One region of the Lentibacillus sp. Marseille-P4043 genome, then DNA from elsewhere that is predicted to be linked to it. Evidence: riboswitches for the same ligand, from Rfam matches in the RefSeq annotation. Region 1 holds a riboswitch; each other region holds the start of a gene.
The links. A riboswitch is a leader RNA that binds a small molecule or an ion and turns the genes downstream of it on or off. The one in region 1 is predicted to bind cyclic di-GMP.
Positions count from the first base shown of each region.

Region 1 (3,283 bases):
CCTTTCGTAATCGAATATTGGTAAAAATCAATAATACGATTGATTTCAGTTATATATTCATTAATAGTATCCATCGCTTTATCTTCACTTGGCGTTTCAACCATTTCTATTTTCATATGCCTTGTAAAAATGGCTTTATGTTGCTGGAAAACCGTTAATACAAGTGCATCGCGATCCCAGTGGATAAGTAGGATGTGCTCCTTTTCATCCGGCTGATGCAAATAATAATATCGGTAAACCGCTAGCGATGTAAGATCCGCAACTACTGGTTTCAGTCCAACTTCTTCAAAAATAGCTACAAAGGCCGTTATTTTCTCTTTGGGATACGCAAATAATAAAATCTCTCTATTTTCCCTATCATTGTCCAAAAATTCAATTGCTAAAGCAGGATTTGCAAATGGTAAATACAAGCTATTACCAATTTGTGTATTTACATATCCCATTGCTTCTTCTTTGGATAATGCTGCAGGAATCTGTAATTTCCGAACAACTACAGTATCGTCTGGAAGCGAAAAATACAGCTTTTTTCGCTTCCATTTTTGCTGATGTACAAGAAGATTTACCGCTTCTAAGAAAGCAGATTTGTTAGCAATTGTTCCGTCTTTTATTGTACCGTTTGGCAATTCTACTTCCCCATATGTAACTAAACCACTGCTGGAAGCATTTTTATGAAATGTATAACGTAACGAATGATTTGTGATAACCATATTTACTCTGCCATTATTCATCAAACCCATGTTGTCACCTGCTTATAAAAGATTTAAATACCAGTTTAATAGAGAGTCACCGTAAAAATAGGTTACAATTGCCGCCACAACTATATATGGCCCAAATGGAATAGGCTGTTTACGTTCAATCACCTTAAATAGGAGCAACAGCATGCCGATAAACGCACCAATCACACAAGCGAGGAAAAACGCTAGTAACACCTTTTGCATTCCCAACACAATTCCTAGAACTCCAAACAATTTCATATCCCCCGCTCCCATACCGCCACGGCTAACAAGGATTACAATCGCAATAACAGCAAAACCAATTAAGGCTCCAACAATTGCTGACCACCACGGATCAAGGGGTTCAACGTATCGCATCACGATAAAAAGTGGTAAAAAGAACAGTAATAGCTTATCGGGGATCAACATGTATGTAATATCAGAAACGAAAATAATGATCAACATCGACATCAATAATAATGCCATGATTAACTCCAAATGCAAACCAAATAAAACGTAACTACATGCAAACAGAAATCCAGTTGCTATCTCGATTATGGGATAAATCGGGGATATTTTTACCTGACAATGCCGACATTTCCCTAGCTGCAGTAGGAATGATAATACAGGGATAAGCTCATACCAGGAAAGCGTTTGTTTGCATTGTGGACAGATTGAGCGATCATTTGCAAAAGGCTGTTTCGTGGGTAAACGTAGACCAACGACGTTAAAAAATGAACCGAAGATTAAGCCCAATAGGAAGAATAAAAAAATTAGCGAAGTGTCCATTCACAGTTCTCCTTGCAATAATATAGTGAATAAAACGCCCTGTCACAGTCGGTGCAAGGCGTTAAAATATTATGATTACGATTCGTTAATTAGTGTTAATCTTCGGATGGCTTTCCAATATCACTTGTGTATTCGAATGTTCCATCTTCATTTTTCTTTACAGTACCCTCACCATATGTTTCTTCTTCTTCACCAGGAACTTCTGGAATTTCTTCTAAATAACCTTCATCTTTTAATTCAGAAACCTTCATATCATCACTAAACTCACCATTAACATCAGCCAACCTTGCAGCATTTAATATTAAATCAATATTGGCTTGTTTAGCATCGTTTTCTGATTTACTGATAACGTTCCCAACTGCTGGAATCGCAATCGCTAAAATAATTCCCAAAATAACGATGACTGCTAGTAACTCTACCAACGTAAATCCTTTTTCCTTTTTCAATATTTTCTTCATTCGTGCAAACACAAAAATCCCCACCTTTTTATAATGATAGAAAGCTATGAGAACTTAATTAGTCGGTTGCACTACTCACTCCTGACTATCCAAAGTGCCCAGATTAAAGATAGTCTATCATCGCGCCCTACTTTAGTCCTATTAAGATTATAATTGATTACTAGACAAAAATCTATATTATTCTATTGAATATTTCCAAACAGCGAAAACATCGGAATAACCACTGCCGCAATAATACTGCCGACAATTACGGTCAGGATAATAATCATAATTGGTTCGATTAATGTTTTGATTCGATTGGACAATTGTTCCACTTCTTCTTCGTAAAATTCTGCAGCCTTTGACAACATATGGTCTAAAGTCCCGGTTCTCTCCCCAATTTGAATCATTTGGATGACTAGTGCAGGAAAGGCCCAATGCTTTTTCATTGGTTTTGTAATCGATTCGCCTACTTCAAGGGATTTACGTGCCTTTTCAAGCACATCTTGCATGACACGGTTTCCAACAACCTTTTCAGTTATTTCAACAGATTGTAAGATGGGTACGGAACTATTAACCAACGTACTCAGTGTTTGTGTCATACGGACTAATGCCCCTTTATGCACGAGTACACCAAGAAAGGGGAGTTTCATTTTTATCACATCAATACGATAAATGAAAGCATTATATTGCATAAGATACTTATATACTAGTAAGCAAAGTACAACTAAAACGAACAATAACCACCAATAAGAACCTGCCCAATCACTTAAGGTCATAACGAATTGCGTGAAAGCTGGTATTTCCCCGCCAAAGGAATGAAACATACTAACAAATCGTGGTACGACAAATACTAATAAAAATAAACTAAGTAAAAGTGTTATAACACCAACAACACTTGGATACAATAGCGCAGAAATAACCTTTTGTTTGTTTCGGTACGCTTTCTCATAATAATCAGCCATTTGATTTAAAATTTCATCTAACTTTCCACTAGCTTCTCCTGCACGGATCATGTTAACAAGTAGTGTTGGGAAAACTTTTGGATGACGTTCTACAGCTTGGGAAAGGGCTTGTCCCTGCTCAAGCTGCTTGTTAATATCTGTAAGCGCGTTTTTTAATGAATAATTTTCCGTTTGCATCATCATCGTTTTGGTAGCGTCTGAAATAGAAATCCCTGCATGAATTAACGTAGCATATTGCCGAAGAAAGATAACAAAATCCTTATTTTTGATCTTTTTATTTAAAATAATGTCTTTGTTCCATGGTTTGGTTTCATCGATAGCAAAAATGATCAACCCGTTTTTCTCCAGTTGAAACAGTGCAGCTTTTTTGGAATCCGCT
Region 1 covers NZ_LT984884.1:2,307,981-2,311,263, reverse strand. The annotation lists gene pilM (type IV pilus biogenesis protein PilM) at 1-737, opposite strand, end outside; gene C8270_RS20760 (prepilin peptidase) at 750-1,199, opposite strand; partial or broken gene C8270_RS20755 (prepilin peptidase) at 1,236-1,502, opposite strand; gene C8270_RS11235 (prepilin-type N-terminal cleavage/methylation domain-containing protein) at 1,598-1,972, opposite strand; cyclic di-GMP riboswitch class II at 2,013-2,097, opposite strand; gene C8270_RS11230 (type II secretion system F family protein) at 2,143-3,283, opposite strand, start outside.

Region 2 (3,283 bases), 2.2 Mb from region 1:
AGCCTTTCATTGACTTTTTGAATCAAAAGGCTGACCTATTCGGTATGGAAAAACTGGGCTGGCAAGACGTGGATGCTCCGGTAGCATTAGGTGATGAGAAACCGACCCGATTTACATATGATGAAGCATGTGACTTTGTGATTGACCATTTCGCTTCCTTTGGTTCAAAGCTTTCAGGTTTTGCCAAACATGCGCTTGAAAATCGTTGGGTAGAGGCAGAGGATCGTCCAAACAAACGACCAGGTGGGTATTGTACAGGACTTCCAGAATTTGAGGAATCACGAATTTTTATGACATTCACTGGTACGCCAAACGATACTAGCACACTAGCCCATGAACTTGGTCATGCGTTTCATAGTCATGTTATGAAGGATTTACCTTATATAAATCAAGGGTATGCCATGAATGTAGCGGAAACGGCAAGTACATTTGCAGAAACAATTATCGGGAATGCAACGGTAGAAAATGCAAAAAACGCTGGGGAAAAAATTGCCTTATTAAATTCCAAATTGGAAAATGCTACGGCAATGTTTTTAAACATTCATGCACGATTTTTATTTGAAAATGCCTTCTATAAGGAACGAACAGAAGGGATTGTTTCGGAAAAAAGGCTGAATGAATTAATGGTTCAAGCACAAAAGGATGCATACAACGATAGTTTATCCAGCTATCATCCGCATTTCTGGTGCAGCAAATTACACTTCTTTATTGATGAAGTGCCGTTCTACAACTTCCCTTATACGTTTGGTTATTTGTTTAGCTTAGGAATTTATGCCGAATACTTAAAACACCCAGAAGGCTTTGAAGAAAAGTACATTGCTCTATTAAAAGATACAGGTTCTATGAAAGTAGAAAATTTAGCAGAAAAACATTTAGGTGTTGATGTAACCAAACAAGATTTCTGGGCAGCAGGAATTCAATTAATGGCAAAAGATGTGGATGAATTTATTCGTTTGACAAATGAAGTAGGTAAAAACTAAAGAATAGGAATGGTGCTTGTCGGCATTAGGGACAAGCACTATTTTTTATGGCTTTTTACCAAGTATTTGCGATGGATTTGCCTTATTAGTGTGGCATGGATAATATATGTGTTGTTTAATAGATCAATGATTATTTTTCAATAGAAGGTTTGAAGCTCACATCTACTGAAATAGGGACATTGTGGGGAGAATATATAAATGGAACAGCCGTTGATAAGCGGGACGTGGGGACAGGTTAGGTGTCCCGCGCGGCAAGCTTGCCACTATGCCAATTCAGCCTGGGACAAGAAACCTGTCCCCGCGTCCCATATATCCAATTTTGGAAAAAAACTCTATAATCGACAAAAATCGACAAAATGTTTATAATGATATAGTAATATATGAGCATGAGTTTAGTCCTATGTTTATAAAAATTGAAAAAGGTAAACTTATCGAAAGGTAAGGACACAAAGCTACGAGTCTAAAATCCCTATGGATAATGATAGTCGGGTTGCCAGTATTATGTGAAGGATTATTTGGTTATCCCTGTCTACATATGGGATAGTCTTTTTTTATGCTCTTACGAAAAAACCATACAAACTGCAACAACGAAATGTAGCGGATTATAGGAAAAAAGGAGGATTAGAGATGATAGTTGTAGATAAAAAGAAATATAAAATGGCGGTAAATGAACCCGTCAAGGAAGTACATGTACAGGTGCATGGATTGATGAGAGAGGAAGATGTAGAAGGTTATATGACAGATTTACAGGATACAATTAATAAAGTATCAAGACAAAATTATACATTTGTTGTCGATGCAACTTACCAAACGCCGGTTCCATCAAAAGTGGTACCACAGTTGGAAGAAACGATGCAATTTTATTCCACCTTGGGTTTTAAGGATGTCCTTGTAGTAAATCCTTCATCTAAGATTGCTCAAGTGCAAATTAGGAATGTACTTGAAAGAATAGATTTCTCAGGTACAATTGTCGATGATGTACCTCGTTCTGTGTAATGTTAGGTTTCTAATTAGGAATTTTTAAATGTGAAAGGAAGTTAATAAGTGCAAACAACATTAGAGTTATATACATACGAAATTATAACGAAGGAACAAACAGATTTAATTCAGAGAGCAGCTGAGTGTCTAGCACGTTCATTTGTTGGAGTGGATGTTTCAGGCAAATGGGTACAGGAACCGATGGTAGGTCAGTTAAATATAAATTATGAAGATTTCTTCGAGTTTACCAAGGATTATTTAAACACTATAGTTGATCAGGGATACTGCGCAGTCGCTCAAGATAGTAATAATGAGGTTGTCGGTGTCTTTGCCGGTGATACAAATGCGCCAGAGATTATCGGGGAAGATGTATTTGAAGGTTCTTTTTATGATATGAATGTTATTGTGCATGCTTTGGAAGATGTGGATAAACGCTTCTTGGAGGATTATAAAGAACGAAACGGAAAAGAACTTAATGACGGAGAGATATTCCACCTATTCATGATAGGGGTAACAGCTGAACATAACCGTCACGAAATTATTCAGCAATTAGGAAATAGACTGATAACAAAGGCATCTTCGCAAGGGTTGAAGGCTGTTTTGGTTGAAGCGACAAATCCGAAATCGATACGTGTTTTGGAAAAGTATCATAATATGAAGAAATACACAGATGTTGAAGGAAATTATATTGTTCATAAATATCAAGATAATAGTAGGTTGAATGATATTCCTTTAAATACAGCCGATGGAACTTATGTATTGATTAGGGAACTTTAAGATTTTCATTATAGATCGAATCAAATAATAAAAAAGCAGGGGATTTATTAATCATGGAAGCCATAATGTTAGTTATTATTGTTATCTTATTGGGGACAACAGTGTATTTTGCTTATCAATATTTTTCACTGAAGCATCAACCCCATATAAATAAAGAAATCTTAAATGGAATGAGAGAAATATCGGCAGGTAATATCGGTAGTAAAGTTGATGAAAAAAGCGCCGATCATACTGTATTTAATCAACTAATCGAATTCTTTGGCCATGTAAGGGAGAAGTTTCATTCATTTTCAACAAGTGTTCATAAAAAAGGAGAAAATCTTGCTGAAGTCGGTGAATACGCAACCGAGAAAGCCGATATTGTAAGAGCAGCAATCGATGAGGTAGGTAGAGGATTAAAGAAACAATTAGTAGCTACAGAAGAAAGTACAATGTCTATGGAAGAAATGACACAGTCTATCGAAGATCTTTCGGTGAGGTCAAATCAAATTTCGGAACAATCGAATACTACCTTAGAATTGACGCAAGAAGGAAATGTAAAGCTAAAA
Region 2 covers NZ_LT984884.1:146,935-150,217, reverse strand. The annotation lists gene C8270_RS00755 (M3 family oligoendopeptidase) at 1-980, shown strand, start outside; cyclic di-GMP riboswitch class I at 1,392-1,478, shown strand; gene C8270_RS00750 (hypothetical protein) at 1,608-1,976, shown strand; gene C8270_RS00745 (hypothetical protein) at 2,025-2,735, shown strand; gene C8270_RS00740 (methyl-accepting chemotaxis protein) at 2,789-3,283, shown strand, end outside.
Region 2: linked by a shared signal. The riboswitch ahead of C8270_RS00750 (hypothetical protein) and the one ahead of C8270_RS11235 (prepilin-type N-terminal cleavage/methylation domain-containing protein) in region 1 are both predicted to bind cyclic di-GMP.

Region 3 (3,283 bases), 1.1 Mb from region 1:
CTCCTATTTCATCAATCACCGTTCGATCGAGTTCGGTTTCTGCCCCGATAATCTCCAGGTTAACCTTTTTATCCAAATCTTTGGCAAGTCCTCTAACCATTCTTGGAAAGCGATTAAACACTTGTTCAACGGGAACCATTCGCATCGTTAAGATCAAGTTTTGCATGTCCTCAGAGACTCTTGACATGTGCTCAACTGTATCCTGTAGATCGTTGTGGTCTATCTTCGTAGAGATGTCTTCCAATCTACCACGATCAATGACTACTTCTTCAAACAAATTCATCAGATCATCGATTCTGTCAATATTTACACGAATTGTCTTTTGACCTGGTTTGTTATGGGACTTTGCGGATTTAGTTGTCTTTTCCTCTTCCTCCTGTTTATTTTCTTTTGGATTATTAGGAGTCTCTTTACTTTCAGTAGGTAAAATTGATATCTCCACTCGTTGAACCTCGGAAACTTTGTAAATCATTGCTTGAATTTCTTCTTTTGCCATAGTTGAAAGAAGGATAACCGAAACGTCCTGTTCAAATTTCTCTTCCTCTATATCTTCAACTGGGGGAATCGATTTAATCACTTCACCACTATTTTCCAACACATCAAAAACCATATACATACGAGCCGCTTTTAACATACAGTCCTCTGTTAATGAAATGGTTACTTGAAACACATTAAACCCTTGCTCTTTGGCTTGATCGACAACCGTCATCTGGTACTCATCTAAATCAAAACTGACTTGCTCTGTTGCTACATGTGTACTTGGGGCAACAACAGTTTGTCCTTTTTCAAATTGCTCTAATTGACTTATAAGAGTTGAGACATCCTTCTTGCCGTCTTCTCCTTCACTAATTGCGTCAACCATTTCTTCCAAATCCTCTGTTGCTTCAAAAAGAATATCAATTAATTCAGAAGTTACCTCTAATTGGCTGTTTCTAATTTGATCCAGTACGTTTTCAGTCTGGTGTGTTAAAGAAGCAATATCGTCAAATCCCATGGTTGCAGCCATTCCCTTTAATGTATGGGCAGAGCGAAATATTTCATTTACAATAGAAAGATCGTGTGGCTGCTTTTCTAATTCAAGAAGATTGTCATTAACTGCTTGTAAATGCTCACGACTTTCATCTAAAAACATAGTTATGTATTGATTGGTATCCAACAGTAGACCCTCTTTCTATTTCATTAATCAAGTAACAAATAAAGATCCATCTCTCCAACTTTCTCAAACATCACCGTCACTTGAAGGGCCCTTTTATGTCCTGATAAAGTCATCGTCCCTTCAATAATTGTTGGTGATGTGATATCAGTATGAAGATCTTTTTCGACAATGTTGGTTGACATGCCTCCTGCAATCATGTTCCCTAATTCACCACTAAAGGATGAAAGCATTTCCCCTTCTAATGGCATACCAAACATTACTTCACCAATCGCGCTAAAAATACTTGTGTTTCCTGATAAAACCAACTTTCCCTTTACATCGCCAGTAATACCAATTAAGACCCCATATTGAAGATGCAAGTCTTGTTTTAATAAATTTGGTTGTTTTATCTCATGTGCTACTGGTACTACATTACTCAATGATGACAGCGTTCCGTTCAGCAATTCCGTTACAGCTTTAGCGTTTCCAACCGTCGTATTTACCAAAGTGACACTCCTTTTTGATTTATGTATTTTGATAAAGTGTAAAAAAAAGGGCTATTCCAGGTTATAGAATAGCCAAATAGATTTAAAAATCATAGATTGGTAGCCAGGCGATCATTGATGCAAGATCATATAAAATGTCCATTCAGTAGACCCTAGGCTTTGCGTCCTATCCTTTCGAATAGTTTGCCTTTATTATATACGACTTTATTACTAGTTCTAAAGTAATGATAAATTAACTTACGACAAAATTCAACAAATTTCTACATTTGGGCACAAAAGTGGAAGCGACCGTTTAGCGACGTACGGACTGGACTGAACCGTAGGAGATAAAGGAAACACGGTGAGCGAGAGCGAGGCGATGTTGACTTATCGTACGGAGGTGAGGGAAGTCTCGCTAGTCGCTGGGCGCTGGAGCTGGACGTGGCTCGTCATACCCGAGAACAAATTGGAGCCAAATTTTACACTTATCTCTTAAAAAATTACTGTTTTCCATTATCATCTTCATCATCACTTAATTCTAACTCGTGATTTGGCAATATAAGGACTTCTACCCTCCTATTCTTAGCTCTATTCTCATTATTTGTATTAGGGACTATTGGCTGGTATTCTCCAAACCCTTTTGCACTAAACCGTTCAGGGTCCAATGTGTCATTTTGCAGTAACAGTTTCATATAATTAACAGCCCGCATGACACTTAATTCCCAATTTGATCCATAATCACTCGTTTTAATTGGACGGTCATCCGTATGTCCACTTACAACAATTTGGTGTGGTGGATCCGTATGTAAAAATGTTGATACCTCTTTTGCAATCCGCTTCCCAGCATCATTTACAGTGGAACTTCCAGAATCAAAGGTGACGTCATTTAAGATCGTAATTAATAACCCATCATCTGTTAATTTTGCTCCTAATGATTTAGCGAGGTCATTATTTGTTATGTATGCATTAATTTCATTCTTTAAATTCTCTAACTGTTCCCGTTCTTGCATTTGCTCCTTCTCATTGCCGGTGTCCTTTTCATCTTCATCCGTTTTAATCGTTTCACCTTCAGAATCGGTTGGTCCGGAACCTTTCTCCATGAACCCGTCACCACCGGAAAATTCACTTTTGAAAACCTGCGAAAGCTGTTCATATTTTTGTGAATCGATTTCACTCATGGCAAATAGAACGATAAACAATGCAAATAAAAGCGTTAGTAAATCCGAATAAGGTAACAACCATGACTCATCAACTTCATGCTCTTTACGCTGTTTCTTCCGTCGCATAGTCATCCTCCTGATTGAGTTTTGCCAATTCTTTCTGAGATAGATAAGAACTTAACTTATCTTTTACTACTTGGGCAGATTCACCATTGGTTATCGACAAAATGCCTTCTATCATGATTTGTTTTAACTTTACCTCATCTTTAGATTTCTCTCTTAGCTTGTTTGCAAACGGATGCCATAAAACATACCCTGAAAAAATACCAAACAATGTCGCTATAAACGCAGCCGAAATAGCATGACCTAAAACATCGATATCGTTTAAATTACCAAGAGCAGCAATTAAGCCAATTACGGCACCTAGCACTCCTAATGTCGGTGCATATGTACCAGCTTGTGAAAATACTTGAATCCCTTTTTGGTGCCTTTCTTCCATTGCA
Region 3 covers NZ_LT984884.1:1,174,544-1,177,826, reverse strand. The annotation lists gene C8270_RS05985 (chemotaxis protein CheA) at 1-1,156, opposite strand, end outside; gene C8270_RS05980 (chemotaxis protein CheX) at 1,180-1,641, opposite strand; cyclic di-GMP riboswitch class I at 1,737-1,839, opposite strand; gene motB (flagellar motor protein MotB) at 2,121-2,906, opposite strand; gene motA (flagellar motor stator protein MotA) at 2,884-3,283, opposite strand, start outside.
Region 3: linked by a shared signal. The riboswitch ahead of C8270_RS05980 (chemotaxis protein CheX) and the one ahead of C8270_RS11235 (prepilin-type N-terminal cleavage/methylation domain-containing protein) in region 1 are both predicted to bind cyclic di-GMP.